4 regions of the Pseudoalteromonas sp. UBA6610 genome follow, and region 1 is predicted to be linked to each of the others. Evidence: predicted binding sites of a transcription regulator. Region 1 holds the regulator's gene; each other region holds the start of a gene.
What was found. Region 1 encodes sigma-54, which starts transcription at its own class of promoters, with help from an activator protein. Its sites were predicted from a motif close to GTTGGCACGNNNNTNGNNT; they were not measured.
Positions count from the first base shown of each region.

Region 2: B4F91_RS07845 (flagellar basal body rod protein FlgF) is a predicted target of sigma-54. The motif match lies at 1,587-1,605, and genes of this name have one in related genera.
Region 3: B4F91_RS17215 (hemerythrin domain-containing protein) is a predicted target of sigma-54. The motif match lies at 2,844-2,862, and genes of this name have one in related genera.
Region 4: B4F91_RS11190 (diacylglycerol kinase family protein) is a predicted target of sigma-54. The motif match lies at 2,229-2,247, and genes of this name have one in related genera.

Region 1 covers NZ_DJHW01000097.1:13,720-21,643, forward strand. Annotated here, with positions in the region: gene lptB (LPS export ABC transporter ATP-binding protein) at 1-266, shown strand, start outside; gene B4F91_RS13120 (RNA polymerase factor sigma-54) at 336-1,835, shown strand; gene hpf (ribosome hibernation promoting factor) at 1,863-2,150, shown strand; gene B4F91_RS13130 (PTS sugar transporter subunit IIA) at 2,155-2,607, shown strand; gene rapZ (RNase adapter RapZ) at 2,627-3,472, shown strand; gene B4F91_RS13140 (HPr family phosphocarrier protein) at 3,513-3,785, shown strand; gene mgtE (magnesium transporter) at 4,045-5,403, shown strand; gene B4F91_RS13150 (zinc-dependent metalloprotease) at 5,450-7,879, opposite strand.
Region 2 covers NZ_DJHW01000061.1:12,208-20,131, forward strand. Annotated here, with positions in the region: gene B4F91_RS07835 (flagellar hook assembly protein FlgD) at 1-35, shown strand, start outside; gene flgE (flagellar hook protein FlgE) at 95-1,465, shown strand; gene B4F91_RS07845 (flagellar basal body rod protein FlgF) at 1,642-2,385, shown strand; gene flgG (flagellar basal-body rod protein FlgG) at 2,407-3,195, shown strand; gene flgH (flagellar basal body L-ring protein FlgH) at 3,216-3,899, shown strand; gene B4F91_RS07860 (flagellar basal body P-ring protein FlgI) at 3,911-5,005, shown strand; gene flgJ (flagellar assembly peptidoglycan hydrolase FlgJ) at 5,141-6,157, shown strand; gene flgK (flagellar hook-associated protein FlgK) at 6,159-7,924, shown strand, end outside.
Region 3 covers NZ_DJHW01000133.1:3,160-11,083, forward strand. Annotated here, with positions in the region: gene B4F91_RS17205 (TonB-dependent receptor) at 1-1,534, opposite strand, end outside; gene B4F91_RS17210 (hypothetical protein) at 1,882-2,295, shown strand; gene B4F91_RS17215 (hemerythrin domain-containing protein) at 2,380-2,805, opposite strand; gene B4F91_RS17220 (hypothetical protein) at 3,122-3,373, shown strand; gene B4F91_RS17225 (hypothetical protein) at 3,431-3,688, shown strand; gene B4F91_RS17230 (DUF6500 family protein) at 3,715-3,933, shown strand; gene B4F91_RS17235 (tetratricopeptide repeat-containing diguanylate cyclase) at 3,944-5,851, opposite strand; gene B4F91_RS17240 (transposase) at 6,206-7,201, shown strand; partial or broken gene B4F91_RS17245 (transposase) at 7,697-7,868, shown strand.
Region 4 covers NZ_DJHW01000085.1:2,652-10,575, forward strand. Annotated here, with positions in the region: gene B4F91_RS11180 (DUF1496 domain-containing protein) at 1-148, shown strand, start outside; gene B4F91_RS11185 (VF530 family DNA-binding protein) at 203-511, shown strand; gene B4F91_RS11190 (diacylglycerol kinase family protein) at 550-2,169, opposite strand; gene B4F91_RS11195 (sigma-70 family RNA polymerase sigma factor) at 2,627-3,151, shown strand; gene B4F91_RS11200 (anti-sigma factor) at 3,148-3,831, shown strand; gene B4F91_RS11205 (DUF4331 domain-containing protein) at 4,207-5,799, shown strand; gene B4F91_RS11210 (Ig-like domain-containing protein) at 5,810-6,322, shown strand; gene B4F91_RS11215 (tetratricopeptide repeat protein) at 6,379-7,407, shown strand; gene B4F91_RS11220 (HupE/UreJ family protein) at 7,404-7,924, shown strand, end outside.

The DNA.
Region 1 (7,924 bases):
CAAACCCTAAATTTATTTTATTGGATGAGCCTTTTGCTGGTGTTGATCCGATTTCAGTGTTAGATATAAAGAAAATAATAGAGCATCTTAAAAACCGTGGCATTGGCGTATTAATTACCGATCACAATGTAAGAGAAACCCTTGATGTTTGTGAAAAAGCCTACATTGTTTCTCATGGGGAGCTAATTGCATCTGGCACCCCAGAACACGTATTAAATGACAAAACTGTACGCGATGTTTATTTAGGCGAGCAATTTAGGCTGTAACATTTAAGCCACACCTACAAGCATCTGCTAATATTAATTATAACAACATAAAAGGATTGTTAGAGATACATGAGGCAATCATTACAGCTGCGCATGGGCCAGCAACTTACAATGACTCCACAATTGCAACAAGCGATTCGCTTGCTGCAGCTCAGTACATTGGATCTCCAGCAAGAAATACAAGAAGCACTTGATAGCAACCCGCTATTAGAAGTAGAAGAGCAAGATTACACGGAAGAGTCGGCTGGAAAAAATGAACAAAAAGCAGATACGGATGATGTAACCGTAAGCGCATCGGCTGACGATACAACCAGCGAGTACGAGCAAGACAGTGGCGAAGCTTTAAATAAAGACACCGTTAGCGATGATATGGCAATGGATGTAACCTGGGATGAGTACATGAGCGCAGCCCCTGCTGCATCCTCAGGCCCAATGCCGGAAGATGAGTCTATTTATCAAGGTGCCTCTACTGAAACGCTACATGAGTATTTAATGTGGCAGCTTCAGCTTACTCCTTTTAGCCCAACTGACGAAGCCATTGCTATTGCCATTGTAGAAGCTGTAGATGACTCGGGTATTTTAACGCTAAGTTGCGAAGAAATTTTAGAGAGCTTTAACCAAGAAAACGATGACGAAGTTGAAGTTGAACTTGACGAAATAGAAGCCGTTTTAAAGCGTATTCAGTTATTTGACCCTGTAGGTATAGCCGCGCGCAGTTTACAAGAGTGCTTGTGTATTCAGCTAAACCAGTTTGATAAAGACACCCCTTTTATAGAACAAACTAAAATGATCTTAACCGATCACATTGATCTATTAGCGGCACGCGACTATCGTACATTAATGAAAAAGACTAAGCTTAAAGAAGACGAGCTTAAAGAGGTCATGACCCTAATACATACCCTCAACCCAAAACCAGCAGATACAATAGTAAGGGAAGAGTCTGAGTATGTAATACCGGATGTGTCGGTTAAAAAAATAAAAGGCCGCTGGGTGGTAGAGCTAAACCCAGATAGCATGCCAAAAATACGCGTAAATAGTCAGTACGCGGCTATGTCACGTACCGTAAAATCAAGTGGTGATAGCCAATTTATTCGCTCTCACTTACAAGAAGCTAAATGGTTTATAAAAAGCCTTGAAAGCAGAAACGACACGCTGCTTAAGGTAACTAACTGTATTGTAAAACAGCAACAGGCATTTTTTGAACATGGCCCCGAAGCCATGAAGCCAATGGTTTTAAACGATGTTGCTGAAATGGTAGAAATGCATGAATCGACAATTTCGCGTGTTACTACGCAAAAATATATGCATACGCCACGTGGTATTTTTGAGCTTAAGTATTTTTTCTCAAGCCACGTAAGCACTGAAAACGGCGGAGAGTGTTCATCAACCGCAATACGTGCCCTAATTAAAAAGCTAATTGCCGCGGAAAACTCAGCTAAACCATTGAGTGATAGTAAAATTGCGGATATATTGGCAGAGCAAGGAATTAAAGTAGCTAGACGCACAATAGCAAAATACCGTGAATCGCTAGCTATTCCACCGTCAAATCAGAGAAAGAGTTTGATATAAGACGTAAAAAACAAAGAGGAAATGCTTATGCAACTAAACCTAACTGGTCGTCACGTAGAAGTAACTGATTCACTTAGAGACTATGTAAATAATAAATTTGCAAAGCTAGAAAGGCACTCAGATCATATTAGCAATGTGCATGTCATTCTCGATGTAGAAAAACTCAACCAAAAAGCAGAAGCGACTATTCATGTAAGTGGCGCAGATTTATTTGCCTCAACAGAGCACCAAGATATGTATGCCGCTATAGACTCGTTGATTGACAAGCTCGATCGTCAAGTCATAAAACATAAAGAGAAGCTTGCTAGACACTAATATTATGAAATTAAGTACATTAGTATGCCAGGACTGCAGCAAAGCTGCGGTCCTTTTTAGTAGTAAAAAAAGAATTTTAGAGTTTATCAGTGAGCTTGCTCATGAAAAGCTCCCCTACTTACCACAACAAGATATTCTTAATGCGCTGGCAAGTAGAGAAAAGCTAGGCAGTACTGGTATTGGCCGGGGTATCGCCATTCCTCATGGCAGAATGGGTGGCGTAGAAGAGCCGCTGGCTTTAGTACTTGTTAGCGACACGCCTGTTAACTTTGACGCTATTGATAACTGCCCTGTTGATATTTTTGTTGCACTCATCGTACCAGATGGCGATAACCAACAGCACCTAAAGACTCTGGCAACCATAGCTGATAAACTGAGCAACAAAGAATTTTGTAAACAGCTGCGCAGTGCTAAAACCGATGCAGAGCTGTATCAAGTAATTGTTGATCAATCGTAGTAAATACTAAGGGCTATAAATGGAGTTAATTATCATAAGCGGCCGTTCTGGTTCAGGTAAGTCGGTTGCTTTACGCGTGGTTGAAGATTTAGGCTATTATTGCGTAGATAATATTCCGGTCAACTTACTGCCCTCTTTAGTGCGAAGTGTTTCAGATAACTATGACAAAATAGCCGTTAGTATAGATGTTCGTAATATCCCCAAAGAACAAGACGAATTTAACGATATTCTCGAGTACCTTCCTGACTTTGCTAAACCCACACTGTTTTATTTAGATAGTGATGATCAAACACTGATCAAACGTTTTTCAGAAACACGCAGATTACACCCTTTATCCATCGATTCGCTGCCGCTTGATTTAGCAATAAAAAAAGAAAAAGAACTGCTTGATGTACTCGTAACACGCGCTGACTTTATGCTTGATACCACCGATTTAAGTGTGCACCAATTAGCAGAGTCAATTCGCGAAAAAATACTGGGTAAAAAAGATAAGCAACTTATTGTAACGTTTGAATCGTTTGGCTTTAAACACGGCATACCTAAAGAAGCTGATTATGTTTTTGATGCTCGCTTTTTGCCAAACCCTCACTGGGAGCCTGAACTTAAACCGCTTACGGGCCTTGATCAACCAGTAAAAGATTTTTTGGCAAATCACAGCATAGTGCAAAAATTCACTTGGCAAATTCAAACCTTTGTACAAACTTGGTTGCCACACTTAGAGCGTAATAACCGTAGTTACCTCACTATTGCAATAGGCTGTACTGGTGGTCAACACCGCTCGGTTTATTTAGCGCAAGCCATTGGCGAGAGCTTTGCTATGACGCATCCGAATGTCAAAATTCGTCATCGTGAGCAAGAAAAGTAACCTTAAAATAATAACCTGTTCAGTTTAGGTATAGTAATTTATGCGCTGTGAAGACACATTTTTAATAAAAAATAAATTAGGCTTACACGCCAGAGCGGCAACGGTCCTTGCGCAATTAGCTGTGCAGTTTGATGCTAAAATCACCTTACACCAAGATGATAAAGAAGCCGCAGGCGACAGCGTATTAGCTTTAATGCTACTTGAAAGCAGTAAAGGTAAAGAAGTTAAAGTAGTCTGTGAAGGCCCTGATTCAGAGCAAGCTTTGCATGCGGTTGGGCAATTAATTGCACAACGATTTAACGAGCAAGAATAATTTAAAGCACCATAGCCTTATAAGTTAAAGACTTATCTGGCCAAATTATAAAGATTTAGTAAATTAGGGTATTCCGACTCGCCTAATTTAGTGCTTTAATTTAGGATAATAAAGCCATGCCCCTGCTAAATTTGGTTACTTAATTTTAAACACTAATTTAGTCCCAGCATTGGGTTTAGCACAAAAAATAAAGAAAATAACAGTGGGCAACTCCACTTACTAAACACCTTTCCATTACACAAAAATATTTAGGATGCCAATGCCAGAAGCGTTTGAACAAGACTATCCACTACAGCAACTAAAACAAGTGACTAAATCACTTAATAGTGGGCAATTTGTTCAAGTAAGACGCATGCTAGCAAAAACAGCACCTTGTGATACAGCACTGCTGCTTGAATCCTCTCCGCATAAAATTAGACGCATGCTTTGGCAACTGGTTGACCCAGATGTGCAAGGGGATGTGCTAGAAGAGCTCTCTGAAGATGTACGTTTAGGTATCATTGCACAAATGGAACCTGAGCATATTGCCGCGGCCACTGAAGATATGGGCCACGATGATTTAGGTGAAGTCCTACGTAGCCTACCTGACACCGTGTACAAAGATGTGGTTAGCGCTATGGATACGCAAGACCGCGAACGCGCTACACAAGCTTTATCTTACCAAGAGCGCTCAGCAGGCGCGCTAATGAACACCGATACGGTGACCATTCGCCCAGACGTTACTCTTGATGTTGTGCTGCGTTATATTAGGCTACGCGGTGAGCTGCCAGAGGGCACCGATGATTTATACGTTGTTGATAAACATAACTGTTTTTTAGGTGCATTATCACTTAGTACACTGTTAACTAATCCGCCTGAAAAAATTGTTCAAGATTTAATGGATGAAGACTGTGAGTCTATCCCTATTTCGATGGATGAAAGTGAAGTTGCTCAGTTATTTGAGCGCCATAACTGGATATCGGCCCCTGTAGTCGATGATAACGCCCACTTGCTTGGGCGTGTCACTATTGATGATATTGTTGATGTTATTCGTGAAGATGCAGAGCACAGCTTATTAAGCCTTGCCGGTCTTGATGATGAAGAAGACACCTTTGCACCTGTTTTAAAAAGCTCAAAAAAACGCTCAGTATGGCTTGGCGTTAACTTACTCACAGCCTTAGCAGCCGCCTTTGTGGCCAGCTTTTTTGAAAGCACCTTAGATATATTACCTATTTTAGCTGTACTCAATGGCATTGTGCCCTCAATGGGTGGTGTAGCAGGTAGCCAATCTTTAACTCTGGTTATTCGCGGTATTGCCGTGGGCCATATTAACCAAACTAACCAACGATTTTTAATGGCTAAAGAGCTGGCGATAGGCGCATTAAACGGGGTTATTTGGTCAATACTTATAGCCAGTGTAATTGCGCTTTGGCAATGGGATTTTATGCTTGGCGGCGTACTCGCATTTGCGATGTTTATGAACCTCGTAGTGGCTGGTGTTGCTGGCGCATGTATTCCTATTTTATTGAAAAAAATGAATATAGACCCTGCACTTGCCGGTAGTGTTGTACTTACAACAGTAACTGATATTGTCGGTATTTTTGCCTTTTTAGGCACCGCAACGTGGCTACTTATTTAGCAACCTGAGCTCAGGTTAAGTAGCCACTACACACTAAAACATATAATTAAATTGGTGAGCCCGGTGGCATTGGTAAACCACTGAAGTTTTCAGGCCACTTACCTACTTTTAAAAACTGTTTTATTTGCTCTGCTAAATACTGTTTAAACGCGCTTTCTCCTACACTGGTATTACTTAACATTGAGTTTTGATTGTACTCTTTACTTAATTTTACCAAGTAGAAACGTAGCTGCGCCTGCACCTCTGGGCTTACCTTGTCACTAGTGACTAAATCAGCCATATTTTTTGCAGTTAAAAACTGCACCCGCTGGGTGATTTTGCCTTTCATTGTATTAGGTGATGACACATTAAACACTTGGCTGTAAAGCTGCTCTAACAACTCATCTAAGCTGTAAAAATTATAATTACGTACTTGTTGTTGAGCTAAACGATTTAAACGCTGTGGGTTTAATAATAACGATAAACTATGCTGCGCAGCTACTTCTGGCAAGGCCATCGCATCAAGTGTTATACCCGTACGCCCTGTTATGCTTTCACGCGATTTAGACTCGCCATATGCTTTTGGCGGAATAAGCGCTAACACCGACTCAGGCAAAATTAAATTAGCCGGTTTTAATGTTGTTAAAATAGCACTAAGCGCCGCTTGCTGCTGCGCTTTTGCAACCACTTGTGCGCCCTTAGCAGGTGAGCCGTTACGTGTTTCGTATTCGTAGTTAACCCCCGCAATTAGCTTAACTGCAGCCTCTACTTGATAGCGATGAAATAAATAAAGCGGCACGAGTTTTTCTTCTAACTGCGAGAGTGCATCGCCCGTTTTAATGTTGTTAATGCCAAATTGCGAAAGCGCTTTTTTACGTACATCAAGCACTCTAAGTAACTCTTGCGCTGGGTTAGTACCGTTATCCCATAAGTGCGCTGTAGGGTGTGCCCCGCCCTTAGCGCGTGCGTCGCTATCAGATATAAACTCAAGGCCCTTCGTTTTGTTCTCTTTTAATATTGCTGCAAGCTCAGCGCTTTCATCTTGATTAGTGAAGTCGCTGTAACCATACTTAATAACTTGGGTATCCCATACGCCCATACCGCTTGCATAGCCGCGGGTTACATCAAGCTCGCCTTGCTCGTTAAAGCTAAGTAGTGGGTGTGGGTAATCCATAACCGACGCTCTATCCCCCACCGAGGCTGCAAAGTTATGTGCAATGCCCAGCGTATGGCCAATTTCGTGTGCACTTAACTGGCGAATCCTATCAAGTGCCATTGCCTGTAAATTTTTAGCCACCTCGTTACCTTTTAAATAAGGCGCTCCAAGGGATTCTGCAATTAAAATATCTTGGCGTACACGCAATGAACCAAGTGTTACATGCCCTTTGAGTATTTCCCCGGTACGAGGGTCTATAACAGAGCTTCCGTAAGACCATCCGCGTGTAGCACGATGCACCCACTGAATAACGTTATAGCGAATATCCATAGGATCAGCATTGCTCGGCAATACTTTAACTATAAATGCGTTTTTATAGCCTGCTGCGCTAAAGGCATCATTCCACCACTTACCGCCTTCAAGTAACGCGCTTTTAACCGGCTCAGGAACGCCAGGGTCTAGGTAATAAGTAATAGGCTCTACGGGTTCACTAATCGGTAAACTTGGATCTTTTTTAGCTAAGCGATGACGCGGTATATAGCGCACAAACATAGATTCACCAAGGGGGGCTGCGTAGTCTTTATGCTCAATGCTCCAATACCCTGATTGCGGGTCAAATTTGCGCGGCGTGTATTTATCATCAGGTAATTTAATAAGTGAGTGGTGCATATGTACAGTAAGTGCGTATGCATCGGCACTTACTTGGCGCACAAATTTACCTGGTTTAGTGCCCTTAAACGTTAATACTGCTTCAAGCTCGGTATTTTTTACAAACGCTTTTGAGCGATTCATATACACAGCGCTGCGTGCTTCATCAAGGCTAAAGCTGCCTTGCTTGCGCGCTGCAAGCGTACGGCTTACCCCGTGTACATCGCTTAATAAATAAGGTGTGTAATCAATCAGGAGCGTTTTTTCGCTTTGCGCTACCACTTTAAAGCCCGCTAAAATACTGGATGCAAAGGCCTCTTTAATACTTTGCTGCTCAGCTTTGTTAGTGGTATTAGCGCGATAATATGTATTTAGCGCACGCAACATTACTTTATCGCCAAAACGCTCAAACTGAACTAAATGCGTGTTACCAAGTTGGCCTCTATCTAAGCCTATATCGTTAGAGCCAACTCCATAGGGTAAGCTTTGCTGAAGCAAAAATTGCTGCTCTAATTTATCTACTTTTAAAAACACTTTGCCGTTTTGAGTATCGTAATAAAACGAAAAGTACCCAGGAAAGTGATTCATTTGCGCAGTAAATTCATCTATAGGCTTAATTGCTGCGTGCGCTTGGGTTATCATAGAGCACAGCACAGTAAAGAATATGTAACTTATTAGTGGTATTTTTTTCATAATCTTATCTTTGTTATTGGCGTTTTAAGTACGATTAGGTGGCAC
Region 2 (7,924 bases), on a different contig from region 1:
CGGTTAGATTGACTGATGTCGCAGAGATCGCATAACCAATTAAAAAGTATTTCGCCTGCTAGCAGGCTATTAGATTCAAAGTTAGAGGTGAATTATGAGCTTTAATATCGCACTTACAGGCCTAGCTGCCGCTCAAAAAGACTTAGACGTAACAGCAAACAATATTGCTAATGTAAACACCACCGGTTTTAAAGAATCGCGTGCTGAATTTGCCGATGTATACGCTGCATCTGTTTTTAGTGCAGGTAAAACTAAAAACGGTGATGGTGTGCAAACAACCATGGTTGCACAGCAATTCCACCAAGGGTCACTGCAATTTACTAACAACTCGTTAGACTTAGCGATTACCGGCGAAGGGTATTTTGCAATGACCGACGATATTTCGTCGCAAGATTTAACCTACACTCGTGCAGGTGCATTTAAGCTTAACCAAGATAACTTTATGGTTGATGCCAAAGGTAATTATTTACAAGCTTTTCCAGTAGACGAGTCATCAGGTGATACCACATCGGTTAGTTTAAGTACTACAAACCCGATTCAAATTCCTGACTCATCAGGTTCGCCTCGCGCAACCGAAAACGTATTTTTATCGTTCAACTTAGATGCAACAGCTGATGCAACAGGCCTCGATTTTGATCCGACATCGAACGGTACCTATAATTCGTCGACGTCTACTACTGTTTACGACTCATTAGGTGAACCACATATTCTGCAATACTTTTTTGTAAAAGAAGAAGATGCAGCTGCAGGTGGTACAGACAATAGCTGGGAAGTATACGCTACGCTTGATGGTAAAGTGGTAGACGGTACATCTGGTGCAGAGCAAACAACTACACCATATACACCTATTACCACACTTGGTTTTGATTCTAGCGGTTTACCCGCCACAACAGATGGTGTAGCAAATACTAACGCCACCACGTTTGATGAAATTAATTTACCGGCAGGTGCAGGTACTGGTTTATCGTCAATGCTTGATAACGGCGCAACATTCCCAAGTACAGGTATTGAGCTAAACTGGCGTGATGAAAACAATACCGCAGGGCGTATTCCAACTCAGTATTCAAGTGGTTTTGAAGTAAAAGCACTTGACCAAGATGGCTCTACAGTGGGTCGTTTAGCGGGTATTGATATTGGCACAGATGGTAAAATTGTTGCCTCATACAGTAATGGTGATTCAACCTACTTAGGCCAAGTTGCTATGGTACGCTTTCCAAACTCTCAAGGCTTATCACAAGTAGGTGATACCAGTTGGAAGCAAAGTATTGACTCTGGTGAGCCAGTAGCCGGTGAAGCAGGCTCGGGTACTTTTGGTAGTATTAACTCATCTGCGCTTGAGCAATCAAATACCAACTTAACAAACGAATTAGTTGATTTGATTACCGCTCAACGCAACTACCAAGCAAACTCACGAGCGCTTGAAGTTAACTCAACGATTCAGCAAAGTATTTTGCAGATTCGATAAGTTAATCTTATTTTTGGTTAAAATTCTAAGGCTGCATTTTTGCAGCCTTTTTTGTAGCTGTGTGGCTAAAATTAGCGGAGCTGAACCGCTCACCACCTTCCTAATATTGCGTCAAATTTAATCTGGCATCTATTTTGCATTTATCAACTCAGAGATTTTTTATGTGAGTCGATGTTATGGACAAAATGGTCTACATTGCAGCCTCTGGCGCTAAGCAAAGCCTACAAGGGCTTGCACTTAAAGCCAATAATTTGGCAAACGCAAACACCACAGGCTTTAAAGCTGACTTTGCGCAAGCGCGCTCTATGCAAGCATTTGGCGAGGGCTTGCCTACCCGAGTGTTTTCAATGCAAGAGCGACCAGGTTCTAACATGACCTCTGGCGGCATAATCGAAACAGGGCGAGATTTAGATATTGCCATGAGCGATAACGCCTGGCTTGCGGTTCAAGATGACTCAGGAAACGAAGCATATACAAAAGTAGGCACGCTAAACATTACTGCGCAAGGTATGTTGGTAACAAGTCATGGTCGTCAAGTTATTGGCGAAGGTGGCCCCGTAATTTTACCGGTTCCTATTGAAAAAATAAGTTTTAGTGAAGATGGTGCCATACAGGTTCGCCCCCAAGGCGCGCCTGCAAATTTTTTAGAAGAAGTAGACACGCTGCGCGTTGTTGAAGGAAACAGCAGAGAGCTTGAAAAAGGCAACGATGGTTTATTTAGACCTGTACCAGGGCAAACCGTCGATACCTCTGCAAATGTAAAAGTGTTAAGTGGTGCACTGGAAATGTCTAACGTTAATCCAGTTCACGAAATGGTCGATATGATCAACCACCAACGTCAATTTGAGTTACAAGTAAAACTAATGAAAACAGCTGAAGAGATTGACGAACGTCAAGATCAGTTGATGCGCATAGTTTAACTTTAAAATGAGGGCATACTTATGAATCCTGCATTGTGGATAAGTAAAACAGGGCTAGACGCTCAACAAACTGATATTTCAGTTATTTCAAATAACTTGGCGAATGCCAGTACCGTAGGTTACAAAAAAAGCCGCGCTATTTTTGAAGATTTATTGTATCAAAACATCAACCAACCTGGCGGGCGCTCATCACAAGATACCGAGCTGCCATCTGGCCTAATGCTAGGTGCGGGTGCAAAAGTGGTTGCTAACCAAAAAGAGTTTACGCAAGGTAATATGCTCACCACCGAAAACTCACTCGATTGGATGATTTCAGGCGAAGGTTTTTTTGAAGTGCTGCAACCCGATGGCAATATTGCGTATTCGCGTAATGGGCAATTTACTACCGATGAAGACGGCCGCATTGTTACCTCAGGTGCAGGTTTTGTTGTTCAGCCCGAAATGAATGTTCCCGATGATGCGCAATCAATTACAGTTTCTCAAGATGGTGAAGTATCTGTACGCGTTGCAGGGCAAGCCGATAACGTGGTGATTGGCCAGCTAACAATAAGTGACTTTATTAATCCATCGGGTCTTGAGCCAATTGGTCAAAACCTTTACACCGAAACCGCAGTTAGTGGGGCGCCTGTTCAAGGTAATCCAGGCGTAGAAGGCTTAGGAACTATTATTCAAGGCTCGCTTGAAACATCAAACGTTAATGTAACGGAAGAATTGGTTAACCTTATCGAAACTCAACGTGTTTACGAAATGAACTCAAAAGTAATCTCGGCCGTTGACGAAATGATGAGCTACATCAATCAACAGTTATAACCGTGCACAAGGGGATAGTTATGCGTAATGTTATTTTATTTGCAGCAGGCACCTTATTTTTAAGTGGCTGTGTTTCTACGCAAAATAGTGAAGTGGTTCAAGATGACCCCTACTACGCACCCATGTACCCAGAGCCTGTAGCAGAGCCTGTTGTTGCAACGGGTTCGTTGTTTAACACCAATACATTTAATGATTTGTATTCAGACAAAAAAGCACTTAGAACCGGCGATATAATTACCGTTAAGCTTGAAGAGTCAACACAAGCTACAAAAGCCGCTAAAACCGAAACCGATAAAGAAACCGAAGCCAGCCTAGACCCCGTTATTGGGTTAGGTGGTTTACCAGTCAATATAGGTGGCGACAGTATTCAGTTTGGCATTGGTAGTGATTCATCATTTACCGGTGACTCTAAATCAAATCAGTCAAACAGCTTAGTGGGCGACATCTCGGTGAATGTTATGCGTGTTTTACCCAATGGTAACTTAGTTATTCGTGGTGAAAAATGGCTAACACTTAACACCGGCGAAGAGTTTATTAGGCTCGAAGGCCTTGTACGTCCGCAAGATGTAAGCGCCGATAACACGGTTGAGTCGAATAGAATTGCCAATGCCCGAATTCAATATTCAGGTAAAGGACAAACACAAGAAGCGCAAAGCCCAGGGTGGTTAACACGTTTCTTTAGTAGCTCGTTATTTCCGTTTTAGAGGATAGTAGTATGAATAGCATTAAAGCGTTTATTTTGATCATACTGCTAGGCTGGCAATTTTCTGCCAGCGCCGAGCGTATAAAAGATGTCTCTATGGTTGAAGGTGTACGTGCCAACCAATTGGTAGGCTATGGTTTAGTGGTGGGGCTACCTGGTACAGGGGAGCAAAACTCTTACACACAACAAAGTTTTAGAGGCATGCTAAACAGTTTTGGTATTACGCTGCCTTCAACACAAAGCCCTAAAATTAAAAACGTAGCAGCAGTGGCAGTCCACGCTGAGCTTCCGCCGTTTAGAAAGCCGGGTCAAACAATTGATATTACGGTATCTTCTATTGGCAGTGCAGGCAGTTTACGTGGCGGCACCTTGTTACAAACTTTCTTAAAAGGGGTGGATGGAAACGTATACGCCATAGCACAAGGTAGCCTAATTGTGGGTGGTTTAGGAGCACAAGGGCTAGATGGCAGTAAAGTGGTCATTAACACCCCGACAGTTGGCCGCGTACCTAATGGAGCCACTGTTGAGCGCGAAGTTAAAAGCCCTTTTATGCAAGGCGACTACATTACTTTTAACTTAAACCGCCCTGACTTTACAACGGCAAAACGTTTAGAAGCAACAATTAACAATTTGGTAGGCCCTAATAGTGCACAAGCTATTGACGCTGCCTCAGTACGCGTTATTGCGCCACGTGATGCATCGCAACGAGTGTCTTATTTATCAACGCTTGAAAACCTAGAGTTTAAGCCTGCTGATACCTCAGCCAAGATTATTGTTAATTCACGTACGGGAACGATTGTCATTGGCAAAAATGTGAAGCTCCAGCCTGCGGCAATAACCCATGGCGGCCTAACAGTCACAATTGCTGAACAGCAAAATGTAACGCAGCCTAATCCGTTAGCAGAAGGCGAAACCGTTGTTACACAGCAAAGTATTATTGACGTTAATCAAGATGATTCTCGTGCGTTTGTATTTAACCCCGGCGTTAGCTTAGATGACTTAGTGCGTGCTATAAATGAAGTAGGCGCAGCACCTGGAGACCTAATGGCTATTTTAGAAGCGCTTAAAGAAGCGGGTGCAATTAACGGACAGCTTGTTGTTATTTAATTGTTTTTAAGAATGTTTACCCTTCCAAATAAATCTTAAGTACTCAAAAGGTACTTAAGCTTTTTACTGTTTACCTTTCTTTGGCTCAATTTTTGCATTTCTTAAAGCATTATTCATTTTTGTGTCAAAAAGCTGATGGAAACAAATCACCTCGATAAGCAAAACTTTTTTGATTTAAGTAATCTTAATACTTTACGTCAAGACGCTTTAAACAGCGGTGATGCATCTACTGATGCCTCTAAAGCGGCGCTAAAAAAAGCAGCGGCACAATTTGAAGCTATTTTTACCCAAATGCTTCTAAAAGGGATGCGTAAAGCCAACGAAGCATTTGAAGATGAAGACAGTCCGTTTAACTCTAGCAGCGTAAAGTTTTTTGAAGAAATGCACGATCAGCAGCTCTCTTCTGAGCTTTCATCAAATGGGTCTTTAGGTTTGGCTGATTTAATTGTTCAGCAGCTCTCACCAGAGGCTGAGAACTTTATGCCTGGCTCCGTATTAAGAACTACTAACGACTTTATGAGTGATAAACGCGCAGGCTCTGAACTGCCGCACGAAAAGGTGCACAGTGAAAAGCAAGCAAATAAAGATGACTTAGTAGTCAGCAGTGCGGCAACACAAACTAAAACCACAACACAGCCTACACAGCAGTCGTCATTTGATAATGCTGAAGAGTTTGTTAGTGCAGTGTGGGAGCATGCTAAAACAGCGGCCGAAAAAATTGGTTTAAACCCTGCAGTAATGGTGGCCCAAGCGGCACTTGAGACGGGTTGGGGTAAGCATATTATTAATAAAAGCGACGGGAATAGCTCAAATAACCTGTTCAATATTAAATCAGATAAAAGCTGGGAAGGCGATAAAGCAAGTAAAGTAACGCTTGAATTTGAGCAAGGTACCCCTGTTAAAAAGCAAGCAAGTTTTAGAGCTTACGATTCTATAAAAGAAAGCGTGAACGACTTTGTCGATTTTTTAACGCAAAACCCACGCTACGAAGAAGCATTACAAAAAACAGCACAGCCAAACGAATTTTTAGATTCGCTACAAAAAGCAGGCTATGCAACCGATCCTAATTACGCGAGTAAAATAAAAAAAGTGCTAAATAGCAGTGAGCTTAAAAATATTGCAACAAGCGCGTTTACCCAAGGAGTGAAGTAATATGTCGTTTAGTTTATTAAATATTGCCAGTGCTGGGGTGCGTTCAAGCTCTGAGCTGTTGCAAACGACCAGTAAAAACATCACCAATGTAAATACAGAAGGCTACGTACGTGAGCGCACTGAATTTACCACGATGGTTGATAACCAAGTAGGTCGCGGCGAAACATACAGGTTATTGAACGAGTTTGCCCAGTCGCAGTTAAACCGCGACACGTCAAATAAATCGTTTTTTGATCAATTTGTAACAGAAGCCAACCGTGTTGATACTATTTTTTCAGAAGAGTCTAATAACTTATCAACGGGTATAAATTCATTATTTAATAACGTGCAAGAGGCGCTAAACCAGCCGTCTTCAACAGTTGCTCGCTCATTAGTAATGACCGATGCGCAAAGTTTAGTTGATCAAATGGATAGGCTTTCGGGTATCGTGCTTGAGCAACAAGGTATAGTAAATGAGCAGCTTGAGATTTTTTCTGAAGAAGCCAACTCACTTATCCAAAATATAAATACGTTAAACCAAGAAATTGCAGTCGTAAATGGCACAAATAACGCCTCTGACGCAAGCTCTATTTATAACCAGCGCGACTTAGCGATTCGTGAATTATCAGAGCTTGTTGATATAGAAACACTTGATGGCCCTAATGGCGAAAAACTCGTCTTTATGGGCAGCGGTGAATCTTTAGTTATGGAAAACGGTACATTTAACTTGTTTTCACTGTCGGGCGACCCCGATCCTAATTTTAAAGAATTGACGCTTGACGTTAACGGCGGCAAAGCTGTGCCGCTAGAAATAGATGCAACTAAATTAAAAGGCAAAATTGGCGGCTTGTTGGCTTTTAGAGACGACATACTCGTGCCTGCACAAAACCAAATTGGCCAAATGGGATTGGCCATTGCAGATGCGTTCAACGAGCAAAATAAATTGGGTATGGATGCTAACGGCGAGCTAGGCGGTGATATATTTAATATACCTACCGTGGGTGCTTATGCATACCAAGCTAATACCGGCGGCGCCAGTTTAACTGCCACGCTTGAGGCTGGTAAAGGCAGTGAACTGCCTGCCAGCGACTTTATTGTTACTTATACCGCTAATGCAAATGAAGTGAGCATTCAGCCTATAGATAATAAAGGGGAGCCGATAGGCAGCGCCTCTTTAGCGGCGATACCGCCATCAGGTGTTATCGACTCAGATGATATTACGAGTGGGGAGTCGTTTGGTTTACAAATTGATGTAGCAGGTACAGGTAATATCGGGGATAAATTTCAAATTAAACTTAACTCAGAGGCGGCAACCAGTATTTCCCTTGCGACAAGCCGCGGTGAAGACTTAGCACTGGCATCGCCTATTCGTACAGCTAACAGCATAGATAATGTAGGTACAGCGACTATTTCAGCCGGAGAAGTAACAAGTGTTACCTCGGGTGGCTTTAACACTACCCCTGGTTTAGCCAATGGCGATATCACGTTAGTTAAAACAGGCACTGCAAACGAATATCAAATTACAGATGCAAATGGCACCTCTACGTTTACAGTAACGCCTCCAGCAGAGGGCGTACTGGCTCAGGCTGGCGTACCTTATAGCAACTATGGCTTTGATTTTGATATTGAAGGCACGCCAGCTACTGGAGACACTTTTACCCTTGAATTTAACGAAGGCGGCTTTGATGATAACCGTAATGGTTTAAAACTCGCTGATTTACAAAATGGCGAATTAGTGCGTAAAAATGTAGTGACAACAGCCGCTGCCGACAATCATGACACGTTTAA
Region 3 (7,924 bases), on a different contig from region 1:
TAATGCTGTCGCTTGCAGCAACTTGGCCTTGTGGTGCAATAGGATCGTTTGCTTCTACATCGTAAAAGTCAACGCGGTAACCCACACTTGTATGAAGTTTATCGCCCCAATCTGAGTCTTGCTGAATAGCAATCCCGGTTTGCCATGAACGTGAGTCGGTGGTGTCTGATAGGTTAAAGTCGCCGCTGCCATCGTTATCTAAGTCGTATTGACCACCAGGCGATACAAATACACCTGGGCTTAGCTCTACTAAACGTGCTTTTTGTGCATCGGTTAAGGGAATGCGACGGTTTGAAAGTGGGCCAGTTAAATCAATAGGTAAATCGGCCTCGGTAGTAAATTGGCTGTAGCCAAGTACTTTGTTATAGCGTACGTCAAAAGCAAAAATTGTTTGCTGGTCGCTATTCCAACGGTAAGTAAGCTCAGTACGGTTTTGCGCTGTATCAGCGCCGTCTATAATTTCTACAAAGCTGTTTTGGGCTATTTCTTCACGCTGTAAATGCTGAAAATACGTAATGTTTTTAAGTGAGGCATTAGCACTTAGCTCGCGCTTATAAATGCTGTGAATTAAATAAGTTGTAGCTTCGTTTTGGTTATCAGGGTCGGTAAGTACGGTGCTGCGATCTATTTTTACTTGCCCAGTAGGCGAAACAATTGAACCCGCTGCAGGCACGGTACTGCCATTGGCTTGCACGCCTTGGCCGGTAATATAAAGGCCATCATCAATTAAGGCTTGGGTAGGGCGGTTAATACCTGCGTTGTCGGTAAATTCAACTTGGTATAGCTCAAAGTTAATATCCCAACTGCTTTTATCATCGGGCAATATGCGTAGTGCTGCAAATAAACTGTCGCTTTTAGTGCCTGAGTAATCGTAGTAACTGCCTTCATCAAGGTGCTCGTAACTTACTCTAAGGCCCACTTTATCTTTTATAATGGGGGCAGTGTAATCTACTTGCGCACTGTATTGATCCCATCGCCCCGCTGAGAGCTTAACTTTACCTTTACTTTCATCTGTAGAGGCAGTCTTTGAGTGTAAATTTACAAAACCACCGTTACGTTGGCTTGAGCCAAATAAAACCGGCGGTGCACCCTTTACTACATCTATTTGTTCTACAGAATTGAACGATAACGGCACACCAAAGCCATTATTACCAGCTTGGCGACGTGTACCATCTTGAAAAAGCTCACCCAGTTGGCCACGAATAGTAGGTAAGCTTGGCGCACCAAAGCCACTTGCAGAGTAAGTGTTTGGGCTTACGGCTAGTACGTCTTGTAGGGTAGTAATATTTAGTTGCTCTATTAACTCGCTTGAAATAGGCGTGACTGAGCGTGCTATATCTTGCAGTGCAAGGTTGTCGCCGAAGGGACCGTTAATAGTGGCACCTTTTACAGAAAGCCCTTGAGATTTAATCGTTTGGCCTGCTACTTCAATACGTTCAATTGAGTCGGTATTAGCTGCAGATTGTGCCGCATGAGCATAAAAATTAGGTGTGAGTGAAGCGGCTATAAAAAGTGCCAAATATGAATGTTTCAAAAGGGTTCTCATTTTGGTTAGTGTGAATGTGGCAATAAAGACCTGCAGCATTGTGAATAACTTTCAGTAAATATTAATTCTTTTTGTTTTTTAGAATGAAACGTTAAAAGCTTAGCACATTGCTCAAAAGCGTTATTCAGTTTTAGGCACTATGTTTTTGTTTTACAAATACTGTAGTTAGTTATTGCCATAATAGGTCGTAATTTATAAATAGCGGTTTTATACGCAAACAAACCAAAAGCAGGGCACCGAATTTATTAAAAAATTATACATTAAGATGAAATAAAATATGTGTTGAGCGGTCTTGCTAGTTTCAACATTAAATTATTTAGTTTTAAGGAAATTTTATGACTGGTACAACAGGTACTGACTTTCAAAATCGTTTGCAGTGGTCGCTTTTTTCGCTACGCCTAGGCGTATTTATTGTAATGATTATGTGGACGTTTGATAAGTTTGTTAACCCTGGGCATAGCGCTCGAATTTTTGAGCATTTTTATGGTATTAGCGGCTCTACAGATGTGGTTGCTTATGTACTGGGGGCGTTACAGCTTATTTTAGTGTTGGCTTTTTTAGTGGGTATTAAAAAGCGCCTTACTTATGGCGTTATATTTGTAATGCACGGCCTTTCTACGCTTTCATCTTATAATCAGTATATTGATGGCTTTAATAACTTATTGTTTTTTACAGCGTGGCCAATGTGGGCAGCGTGTTTTGCACTGTATGTGTTACGCGAGCAAGACGTTAAATTTACCATTAAGTAGCGCTGCAAAAAAAAGGTTATAAGCCATACGGCTTATAACCAATAAGTACACAAGGGAGTGTATGGAAGTCGGTTTAATTAATAACTAATGCATGGCATCGTTATACTGTTTAGCTAGGCTTTCTTTTTGTGCTTCGGTTAGGGCTTTACCCGCTAATTGAAATACTTCATGTTCTTCTTCACTTAAATGATGATGCACTAAATGGTGCAATTTTTTAGCTGCAACTAACCAAGCAGATGAGCTCATTTCTGTGTCTTCAAGTTGTTCAATTAATTCGTCAATTTCATGGTGTTCAGCAACGCTGTGGCGTGCTTTTTCGTGCGTTAGATCGTCAAACATAAGTGGGTTATAAAAATAACGCTCTTCAAATTTTGCGTGATCTTCTAATTCAGTTTTTAGCTCGTCCATTAGCTTGTGGCGCTGTTGCGTATCGCCGTGCGTTTGAATAAGGGCATCTACTAACTCGCGTTGTTTATCGTGGTCGTGACGTAGCGCTTCAAAAATATTCATAACTCTTTCCTTGCTGTAATTGCTTTATAAACTTTTAAAAGCAAGCGCAGTGCCAGATTTTAATGTGTTGATATAATTGATTTTAATGTACTTTTGGCTGGTTTGGATGGCGTTGCTCTGTAACTTTTACACATAAACAGCTGCAATTTTTTCAGATTAAAAGAGGTGATTGCTTTTGACGCTACATAAGCTTACATATTTTTACTGGTTGGGTATTTTATTGAGATGGTAAAGTAGCGCATTATTTGGGTAAAAGCTGTACATACTTGCCTTACATATATTTTTATAAAACTTTAGATATTAGGGTAGTTTAAGGATGAACTTAAAAAGCCCCACTACAGCATTATTGCTGTGCGCGTTATTAAGTGCATGTAGTACAGCCGAGCATTCTGAACGACGTGTATGCATACAAGAGGCAGAAATGACTGAGCTAAATGGCGCTAAAACAAGCTTAAAGGTTTACAATGAATGTGTAAGCGCTCAAATAAAAAAGGATGCTAAAGGCGACACTTTTTTTGATGAAGTTGGTGTGTTTTTTATTGATCTACTTGTTTTAATAGCCGATTAAGTAAGTAAACTTACAGCTATAATTTAAAGCACAAGGGGGCGTAAAATAGGATTGAATATGAAAGCGTTTTTAATTGTATTTTCATTGTGTATATTTTTAACTGGCTGTGCGGCAAAGCCTTATGCGGGCTCTGCAAAATGTATGGAGCAAGCTGATATAGCTTATGAAACCAATATACATAAAAATGAGCCGCTAAATAATGAATGCAAAGCTACAAAAGTAAATACGCCTAATAAAGAGTTTGAGGATCATAGTTTTGTTGATAGAAGTCTTTTACAGCTAATAGTTAGTTTTTTAAACGGTATATTTAGATAATTAAAATACAATTAAATAAGGTATGTATGCAGGAAGAACTAAAAGCAAAAATTATAGCTGTATGCGATAAAAAAATAGCAGCCAAAGGCGAAAACGTAGGCCTTTCTTTTTACGCTTTTTTTGCAAATAAAAATACGGATCCTGAGCTGCTGTTGCAAGCCGCTACGTGGTGGATACACACCCATAAGTTAGATCACTTTGAAAAAGCGATAAAAATAAAACAAATGATTATTGAAGGTGACTAATAACGTATATTTACGCGATTGCTATTTGGTTTCTACCATTTTCTTTTGCTTTATAAAGTTGTTGGTCTGCACGTTTAATTAGCTCGCTGAGTGAGTCGCTTTTAGCATCACTTATTGCCACGCCAGCACTAAAGGTAACGTGTGTTTTACTTGGCAATGCCTCAATATGACTGCAGTACTGCGTTAACTTATTTTCAAGATTTTCAAAAAAGTTGTTTATTTTATCCCGGTTTTGCGTTTTTAAAACAAATAGCCACTCTTCGCCGCCATAGCGCCCAAACTTATCGTTAGTACTTAGTGTGTCTTTTGCTGCTTGAGCAAATTTTATAAGTACTAAATCTCCTATATCATGGCCAAATTTGTCGTTAATAGCTTTAAAGTAATCTAAATCGACAATAGCTATTGCTAGGCTCTGCTGGGATAAACACTCATTTGCTTTTTGCAAAATGCCACGCCGATTTAAGCTGTTAGTTAGGTAGTCGGTTAATGCTATAGCATGGTATTTTTTACGTTGGCGCATTTGGCGGTAAAATAAAAATAGCGACACGATGACCAAAATAAAGGCAATTGAGGCACTTAAGCGCCAAATTATTTTTTGCTGGTGTTCTTCTGTAGCCTGCAGTTTGTTTATGTCTTTTTCGTATTCTAGCTGTAAAATTTTGTCTTCTTTTTCTTTTACTTCAAATTTAACTTGTAAAGTTTTTATATTGGTTTCGCTGGTGGCTTCGTAGTGTTTTATTGTATAAGCAAGCTCATCTTCAATAGCTTTAAATGCATCTTCGGTGAAGTTAAGCTGGCGCTTTAATTTATAGCGTTTGCTTAAAAAATCAGCCTTATAAATGCTGCGGCTAAATTTATCTAGGTTTAAAAATACTTCGTCGTTTACTTGGTTGGCTTTATTTAATAAATTTTGCTTTGTGTAGATGTCTGATAATAAAATCATTGATGCTAAATGCATGTCATTAATGCCGGCTGAGCTTGCAAGTGCAATGTTTTTGTTTACAAGCATTAAAGCTGTATCGTAATTACCCTGCAGGTATTGAATATTTGCAATAGAATATTGAGCGAAGGCTAAACCTTTTTTCATATTAACTTTGCTAAAATAAGCCAGCGCTTTATTTAAGTATACAAGCGCGTTTTTAGGCTGACCGACCTCAAGTAATACGTTCCCTAAACTCCAATAAGCTTTAGCAGTAAATAGGCCGTCGCTTGTTTGCTCGTAGGCATCTACCGCTTTTTGGGCATAATAAATGGCTTTTTCTTTATCATCTTTGTAGAGGTAGTTGTAAGCGTCGGCAATTTTTCTAAAAAAGTAGCCCTGCGAGGCTATGTCTTCTTCTTTTATAGCAAGCTCTAAACCTGTTAATGCCGCACTTAGCGTTTTTTTAAGTTCGTCGGTTTCGGTGTAGTAATAGGCTATAGCCCGAAAAACAATGATTTGTTCGTTAGGAGAAAGCTGTTTTACCTGCGTTTGCAGTTGATTAGCAAGCGATTGCGCATTACTTAGCTCTTTGTTAATTGCGAAAAGCTTAAGCTGAGCCTCTAAAAATAGTAAGTGACTGTTTTTATATGTTACAAGCTCAGTACTCTTTAAATACATTAGCAAATGGGTACCTAGCGCGGTGTATTGTTCTTGTCGAAAAAGTAGCTCTGAATATAAGGCAGCCGCTTCAAGGTGCAACTGTTTATGCTTTGTATGTTTAGTGACATTATAAGCGTGGGTTAGTTGTTTTTGGTGTAAAAGGTAATCTAGCTTGTTGGCTTTAATATCACTAAGCAGGCTTTGGATTGATTTTATATCAGATGAAGTTAGTGAAGAGCTATTGGCAAATGTAGCACTACTAGTTAGTAAAAATAACAGGAGCACAAAAAAGCGAAACCACACCATATTGATTTTTATTATTATATTGTTCGTCATTTATTTTTTACTGAATCAACACCTAAAACGATATAACTAACTATAGCATTGCTTGTAAATAACAAGTTAATACTTTATTGGGAATACACCACCATATCCCTTTGAAAACTGCACTTTCTAGTAAATAAGTATGAAAACTATTAAAAAAATAATCATGACACCCATCTAAAACTTAATTATGACACCCATCTAAACACAAATAATAATGACACCCATAAAAATAATCAAGACACCCATCTAAAACTTAATTATGACACCCATCTAAACACAAATAATAATGACACCCATTATAATAGTTGTATAAAACACAAGCTCGGACTACGCTTTAGCTTAAATAATGAACAGGGTTGTGTTATGGCTATTGCTCGAAAGCGCCAAATAAGTTTGGCAGATACAAAATATTATCACTGTATTTCACGTTGTGTTCGCCGGGCATATTTGTGTGGTGAAGACCCTTTTACAGGACAAAATTACGCGCATAGAAGAGGGTGGGTAGAGGATAAGCTTATCAGCCTTGCAAAGGTATTTTGTATAGATGTTTGTGCATACGCAGTTATGAGTAATCATACACATATTGTGTTGTATGTAGATGATAAAAAAGCTAATAGGTTAAGCGACAAAGCAATAGCAATTCGTTGGCATAAGCTTTTTAAAGGCACTGCTATCACTCATAAATTTATACGCGGTGAGAAGTTATCGGCTACCGAACATTGGTTTTTAAACGAGAGCCTAAAGCTGTATCGAGAACGCTTAAGTAGTATTAGCTGGTTTATGCGAGCATTGAACGAAAATATTGCAAGGCGAGCTAACAAAGAAGATGGCTGCACAGGGCGATTTTGGGAAGGGCGATTTAAATCTCAAGCGTTACTAGATGAAGTTGCTTTGTTGGCGTGCATGGCATATGTAGATTTAAATCCAATACGCGCCAAAGCGGCTGAAACACCTGAGGATTCGCACTTTACGAGCGTAAAACAACGCATAAAATCAATTGCACTTAAAAGCAACCAGGCGTTAAAAGTTAAGCAGCCAAAACAGTTATTACGCTTTGCAGGAAAGCCTAAAAAATACATGCCAAAAGGTTTACCATTCGAATTAAAAACGTATTTAGAGTTAGTGGAATTAACAGGCAGATGTATTCGAGCTGATAAAATAGGCTTTATTGCGCATTCAACACCTGAATTATTGATACGCCTGAATATAGCGCCAGAGAACTGGTTAAAACTTACAACCGAATTTGGCAATGTTTTTCATGGAGCGGTGGGGCGTGTAAGTTCATTAGATAGTTATTGTAAACACCAAGCTATTAAGCGAAGGCCTAGCTATTCAAATAGTAAAAAATTATTAGCCTAATAAAACCGTTAAATAAATAGTATGTCACTTAGCTTTGCTGAGCTTTTATTGTGCCTGAAGTTTCTTATTGGCCATAAGATTATTATAAAAAGCTTAAGTATATAAACTTAAACATCTCCATTACCACTCAACATCTCAAATCAATATATAAATCCAACCAAATATATCTTACTACATTGTTAATTTATAAATAATCAGAGTGGGTGTCAAAATTATTATTTTGATAAGATTATGATAAAAAGCTTAAGTATATAAACTTAAACATCTCCATTACCACTCAACATCTCAAATCAACATATAAATCCAACCAAATATTTCTTACTACACTTTTAATTTATAAATAATTAGAGTGTGTGTCATAGTTATGGCTTTATTATGACTAAGAAAGATTAAAGGGATGCCATATCTATAAATATCCTCATATATCTTGAACTCGAGGGCTTACCTCGTTTGTTAATTTAAGATGGGTGTCAAAGTTATTATTCAACACCTGAATTATTGATACGCCTGAATATAGCGGCCAGAGAACTGGTTAAAACTTACAACCGAATTTGGCAATGTTTTTCATGGAGCGGTGGGGCGCGTAAGTTCATTAGATAGTTATTGTAAACATCAAGCTATTAAGCGAAGGCCTAGCTATTCAAACAGTAAAAAATTATTAGCCTAATAAAACGCATTAAATAAATAGTATGTCATTTAGCTTTGCTGAGCTTTTACGGTGCA
Region 4 (7,924 bases), on a different contig from region 1:
AGGCGCGCTGGTACAAGTACATTCTTTTACCTTAGTGTGCGCTGCTAATAACCCGCAGCATAATAACAGTGAGCTAATTTGGCTAAAATTAGATAAAAAAGGCAATATTGTTTATCCCACAAAGCCTAAAACCATTACGGTCAATTAGCGCTAAAAGAGGATTTACGCTACAATGCGCACAGTTTAAATAAGTAGTATGGCTATGGATAATCAACCAAAAAATCCTCTTCATGGGGTAACGTTAGAACAAATTTTAGTAGAGCTTGAGCAGCGCTTAGGGTTTAAAGCCATGGGCGAGCAAGTAAACATTAAATGTTTTACCGACTCACCGAGTATTAAATCAAGCTTAAAATTTTTGCGTAAAACCCCTTGGGCTCGCGATAAAGTTGAAGCTCTCTACTTACATACGTTAAGTAACAAACCGCTGCGTAAACCCAAAAGCGCTCAGCGCCCTAAGCCTGCCAGCCAAAGCGATAGCAGTGGTTTTGTTTGGCCAAGCATTAAAAAGTAATACACAAAAATGCACGTTAAATACGTGCATTTTGTATTTTATAACTCCTTACTAATTACTTTTAACGAGGCAGGGTCAACTGTAATAGTAAGCGTATCCGCTGTTTTTATTTCACCATCCAGTACATACTTAATTTCTTCGTCTGCGGTTATCGTTACTTTTTTAGCGTTGGTATGATGCGAGCTAATTGCTAAATGCGTTTGTGTAATACTACTAAACATAAGTTCAGCAATGCTTAACACGCGGGTGGTGTTTTCATCACTAGGTAGCAGCCAATTAATGTCTAATAGGCCATCTTCGTGATCGGGCTGACCACCTCCTTGGGCTAATAACGTAGTAAATGGCGCAGCATTAGCCACAATAAAACTATTTGTATTTACCTCCTGCGTTTGATTATCATCAAGGGTGACATAAAGGGTTTGCGCTTTTTGCTCACTAAATGCCTGAAAAAAACCACTTAAATAGGCAAGCTGACCCGATTCGTTTTTTGAGTCTCTATCTGCTTTTTCTACCATTGATTGCTCATAACCAATCCCAGCTAACAACAGCATAAGCTCGTCATTACAATAGGCCGTATCAATTGTTTGGGTTTGCCCATCAATAATAAGATCGCAGGCCTGCTCAACAGGAATGATTTTAGAGCTAATCCCCATAAGCACATGCGCTAATGCATTGGCTGTGCCCATTGGGATAATACCCAGCTTGCACTGAGTGTTTACCAACACACTTGCTACTTCTGTCACGGTTCCATCGCCGCCACAGGCAATTATTATATCTGGCTTATCTTTAATGGCTTGTTTAGCAAGCTCAATACCGTCTATTTCTTTGGTGGTGGTTAATACTTCTAAATCATAATACGCCGACAACCTAGCCACTATTAAATGCTCTTTGTCTTGCCACATTTTGGTACCCGACACGGGGTTTGCAATAATAACGGCTTTGTTTTTAATAACTAGCTCGCCCTTTTTATGTCGCTTTGCTAAATGACGAAGCTGATGCTTATTAAGATTTGCGGTTTCGCGGGTTTCTTTTATTTGCGCGAGCACTTGGTGAACATCGGCGTTTTTATCTTGGCTCAGTAAATACGCTGCCATAACAAATACCGAACGCCCTCTGCCCAGTGCACAGTGAACTACCACGCGGCGGTCTTCTTTAATATGATGATGTATCCAGTTAATGGCTTGGTTTAATTGCGAATGGGTAGGCACACTATGATCAAGCACCGGAATATTTAAATAGCTAATATTTTCTTGTGTAGAGCTCCATTCTAAGCCATCAAACTCACACGTTACATCTAATATTGCCGTTATGCCGTTTTCTTTTAACGTATCTATATCAGAGGGGAACAATCGGCATGCTAAAAATAAATGGTCGTTAATTTTTTGAATGGGAGGGACTTTATCGTGCTTGCGAGAATACGCATTGTAAATTTGAGCACCCAGTAAAAAAGGCACAAATGCCCAGCGAATATAAAATGGGATGACACCATTTTCACGCTTTCTAAAAATTTTCGCCAAATTAAAAATGTAAGCACCACTGACAAGAATTAACGACAATGCACTCCAGTAAAATACCACTGCAAAATATACCGAGTTAACCTCCCACCCTATAAATATAAAAATTAACGCTAAAATTAAATAACTCGTTGCAGCCCACATATTTTCTCCTTTATTTTTACTGTTTTGGCACATTTTTTTACAGCTGTGTATAAGTGTAGTAGCAATTTACACGCCAACAAAAGTTGTTTTTTAGGAACAAAAACAACACTAAGTAACTGATATAAAATAAATAAAAGTAGCTAGCTTTAGCTGTATTCGCATATTAGGCGCTTTTTACACAGTAATCGGTCATTTTTTCTCACTACTCAAAGGTAACTGTTTATATTTAAAACTTGTTTCAATGTGTACAGCAGCTAATATAAATGTCAGCTTAAAAGTTTTTGCATCCAATCACTCTTTTCACACGTTTATTGAGAGTGTGTTTATCTTTATTGGTTAAATTTATAACAGCCTGTTTAATCTCTATTTCAAAGCGATTAAGTTGCGCTTAAATAAAACAATTTTTAATTCACGAAGCCCAACACACCTCGGTAATAATAAAAACAACAGGAACCTTATGGAAAACGACAATTTACTTCCTCTTTTGTGTAAAACAGCACAGGGTAACAAAGCCGCGTTTGCTGATTTGTATCAGCAAACAAGCGCAAAGCTTTTTGCGATTAGTTTAAATATGCTGTCAAACCGCGCGCACGCAGAAGAAGTACTGCAAGAGGCATTTATAAAAATTTGGCATAACGCGTCAGAGTACAACTCATCTAAAGGCACAGTTATTAGCTGGATGATAAGCATTGTGAGATACCGCAGCTTAGATGCATTGCGTTATCACAAGGTAAGAAAAGAGCAGGCAATGGGTGACGATGAATACGATGAACAAGCTGTCGATGTTAGTTACGACGAACAAACCAAACTTGTTAATTGTATTGAGCAACTTGACCCCCAACAAAAACAAGCCATTCATTTAGCCTATTACAAAGGGCTAAGCCATGGTGAGTTAGTCAATCACATAGAAACGCCCTTAGGCACAGTTAAAAGCTGGATCAGGCGTGGTTTGCAGCAGTTGCAGAGGTGTTTAACATTATGAATTATAATAAACCAGAATTACTTGATGCTTTAGCAGGGCAGTATGTATTAGGTACTTTAAAAGGCCTGGCACGAAAACGTTTTCAGCGCTTAATGCTCAGCTTACCGCAAGCCCGAGAAGCCACTATAATGTGGGAGCAAAATTTAAATGATTTAGCCAGTGCAATTACACCTCAAACACCCAGCGCGCAAGTGTGGCAAAATATTTTAAATACATTAGAACACACCAACCAACCCGTTAAAACGGTCATCAAACCAGCTACATCGCTATGGCGCAATTGGTCATTTATAGCCACAGCTGCCTGTATTATCTTAGCATTTTTGGTTATTCAGCCCACAACTCAGCCCCAATACAGCCAACAAATTGCAGTAGTACAAAATCAAGATAAGCAATCACTGTGGTTTATTAACGTAGATGAGCAAACATTATCGGTTAAAGCCAGTGATAAACTCGTTGCGCAAACCGATAAAGACTACGAGCTGTGGATGATTTTAAAAGGGCAAGACACGCCAATTTCGTTGGGTCTACTGCCTAAAAACGGTGAAAAACAGTTACTCAAAGGCACGCGCTTTAAGGCACAAGACATTGCCCTACTCGCTGTTAGCTTAGAGCCTTTAGGTGGCTCGCCAAACGGCCTACCAACACAAGTACTGTACACGACAGATTTAGTTATTTTATAACTAAATAAACGCGACTGGTTGGTCAAACTTTGTTTGGCCAACCTTTTTATTTACCTTGGGTAACCATTAATATTTGATTAAACTAAAGTAGACTTAATCGCAGTGCGATGCTTATCATATTGTGTGCTCAATACCTGCTGCGTTATTTTAATTGCATACACCCCCTGTAATAAGTATAAAACCAAACCGCTTCAGCCCCTTAACACTCTCTTATCACTTCCTTATCTAAATGCAAAACAGCCTGCTGAAAATTTAATCTTGAACGTTAAACACCCCTTTATTAACAAAATAAAAAAATATTTAACTTTTTTGCATCCATTGTGCTTTTTGTTTCGTTATTAGTTATGACTCCAATCAAAACTAAAGGAAAAAGTCATGAAAGCTTTAACTCCATCTATACTCGCAGTAGTAGTATGCAGTACCTTAGTAAGCACCTCTAGCGAGGCATCAAGTCATCGTGAAGCGCCGAACATTAGCCGCTTTCCAACCTTAGACTCTACCGACTTTTACGTATTTAATAGTTATGAAGCAGGCAGAGACGACTACGTTACATTTATTGCCAACTATATTCCTCTACAAGATGCCTACGGCGGCCCTAACTACTTTGCTATGGACCCAGATGCAACCTACAGTATTCATATTGATAACGACGGTGATGCAGTTGAGGATATTACCTTTGCTTTTAATTTTACCAGTATGCTGCCAAACGATAATCAAGGCGTGCAATTAACCGTTGGCCCAGAAGATAATCAGCGTACTGTATCTGTACCTCTTAAAAACGTTGGTGGTGTAGCAGCAGGTGATGATAGCGCCGCTAATTTTAGCGAGTCATATACACTCAGCATTATAAGCGGTCCACAACGCACGGGTACCAGTACAGCATTAAGTAATACCACCACCAGTTCAACCACGTTTAATAAACCGCTTGATTATATTGGTGACAAAACATTTGGTTCAATGGCTGATTACCAAACCTATGCAGATCAGTTTGTTTATCAAGTTTCGGTACCAGGCTGTGACAGTATGGCCAAAGTATTTGTTGGTCAGCGCAAAGACCCATTTGTCGTTAACTTAGGTAAAACATTCGATTTAGTAAATTACGTTCCCGTTGAAGGTGATAGTGCGCCAGGTGCTGGGGATGGCGGTGGTTTCCCTGGAGGGATTACACAAAGCAGTGAGAATGACGACCTCGTAGATAAAAACGTTACCTCAATTGCAGTTGAAATGCCTAAAAGCTGTATTGTAGGTGAAGGCAACGGCGTAATTGGTTCATGGACAACAGCGAGCCTACCTCAAGCACGCATTTTAAACCCTAACGCTAAATTTGCAGATAACGCGGTAAATGGCGGTGCATTAACGCAGGTTTCACGCCTAGGTAATCCATTAGTTAATGAGCTAGTTATTGGTATTAAAGACAAAGATACCTTCTCAACGGCTCACCCTAAAGACGATGCACAGTTTTTAGATTACGTTTCGCACCCGTCTTTACCAGAGCTGTTAAATATTTTATTTAAAGATGCAGTAAATACCACACTTGGCGCTAATTTAGAAACTCTTGCTCCAACTAACTTTCCACGTACTGATTTAATCACCGCATTTTTAACTGGTTTTGCAGGGGTAAACCAACAAGCCACCGTAACGCCATCAGAAATGCTACGTTTAAATACTGCAATTGCAGCGACAGCACAAACTGATCAGTCTGCATTTGGTGTAGCCGGTGATGATTTAGCAGGTTTTCCAAACGGGCGCCGTCCAGGTGACGATGTCGTTGATATTGCACTTCGCGTGGTAATGGGGCGTTTATGTCACCCTATTCCTGTAAATGGTGAAGACACCGACTTAGGTCTATGTACACCAGAGGATGCTGATGTAGGTACAGTGCCATTCACTGATGGTGCTCCAGTTGATGCGAGCATGATGGATGCCACTTTCCCATACTTAGCCACCCCACTTGCAGGCTCTAAATAAGGAGTAACGTATGCGTAATTTAAACCTTACCCATAGCAGTATATTGTTATGCGCTTTGGCACTAGGCGCGTGTAGCAGTGATGATGATAACAAACAACCCACACCGGTTGTAAATTCTGCGCCCAATGCTAGTGATGCAATGTTAACCACACAAACAGAAGTTGAAATTAACGACATGTTAGTGGCCACCGATGCTGATGGCGATACATTAACATACACATTAACTTCGCAGCCGACATTAGGTAACGCTGTAGTAAATAGCGATGGCAGCTTTACCTATACCCCAAACAAAGAAGCAACCGGTAGCGACAGCTTTATGTTTGGTGTATCAGACGGTGTTAACCAGCAAGTGACTGCAGCGGTAAATATAACCATTGAAGCACTGCAAGTGGACTTTGCACAATTTGCAAGCGATGCATTTAATCAAAGCCCCACTGCGCAACCGCTATCTACCAACGGACGTGTCTTTATCAATACAGACACAGACGTAAGCGGTATTTCATCAGGCGCTTCTGGTAACTAACTCAGTAAGTAAATTAAGCTGATGGCCATGGATGGCTTTTTTAAGAGGATAAAACAATGCGCAGTCATTATAAAAAAATGCTCTTTGTTTTTTGCGCTGCACTGTGTGTAAATAACGTGCTTGCAAAACCAATTACCCCAAAAGATAACGCAATTATTGCCTCAAGCAATGCAACATTAAGTGCTAATTTAACCCTTGAGCAACTCACTGCGCTGGTGCTAAATAGCCAATACATAGGCCAAACAGAGCGCTATCAAGGTGTATTAAAAAAACGCTTAAAAAACCTATATACCGCTTCTGCAACTGCACAAAGCGGTTATTTATATGCACGGGTACTTCAAAAGGAGCATGCGTTTTCGCGTGCCATAGACGTTGCTAATAACGTATTAAAAACCCAGCCAGATCATGTAAACACCCATTTATTACTCGCTAATATGTTGATGACACAAGGCAAATTTGAACAAGCTAAGCGCCATTGTGTGGCATTAATTGGTAACACCAGCCTATTAACGGCCAGCACGTGTGTGCTAGATGTACAAAGCCAACAGGGCAAACTGAGTGAAAGCTATCACGCGTTAGTTAAGCTTACGCAAAACAAAAACAGCAGCTTAGCGACAAAACATGTGCTCAGCGAAATGGCGTTTAGACTCAATAAATTCACCCGTGCGCAGCAGCATATAAATAATATTGATTTAAACACAGCCCCAGTGAGCCTTATTGTGCTGTGGGCCGATATTCAACTGCAGCAAAACAACCCTGAAAAAGTGCTTAATACACTCGGTAAACTTGCCAATAGCCACTCATCGCTTGAAGACGCTATTTTGCTCAAGTTAGCCATAGCTGAAAAACGCAGTAATAAGCACACTAATACGGTGTGGCAACCGCTCATGCAACAGCGCGTAAAATTACGTGAACAACGCCAAGATACCTTCCATGCCAACGACTTAGCTAACTACTATATTCATGTACAAGCAAACCAAGCCAAGGCACAATACTGGGCAAATATAAATTGGCAGCAAGCAAAAATGAGTACAGATAAACACTTACTAAGCCAAGCAAATACGATGGTTAGGGATTCTTTATGAGTAAAATAAACGCGTTATTTGTTTTATTTATAGTTGCACTATTTGCCAACTTTAGTGTGCAAGCACATCAGTTGAGCACAAGCTATATTTCACTGGATAATACCGACAACGAAAAACAATATACAGGCACCTGGCAAATAAATATTAGCGATTTAGAACAGCACATTGCGCTTGATGTTAACCAAGACACACAAATAAGCTGGGGCGAATTAAAATCACAAAAATCAGCTATTAATCGCTATGCCAAAAATACTCTATTGGTTTTACAAAATGAGCAAACTTGCCTATTAACAATCACCGATAACTACCAATTAGATAATCATTTTAATGAAGCATATTTAGTGTTACCGCTAGTTTTTAGCTGTAACACTGATGCAGATGTAACGTTAACGTACCGCGCTTTTTTTAACCAAGACGCAAACCACAAAGTTATTGTAAATGTAAATCAGGTTTCGCGGGTTTTCACTATAGATGAGCAACAACACACTTTTACCACTGGGCAATCGAGTTATTTAAC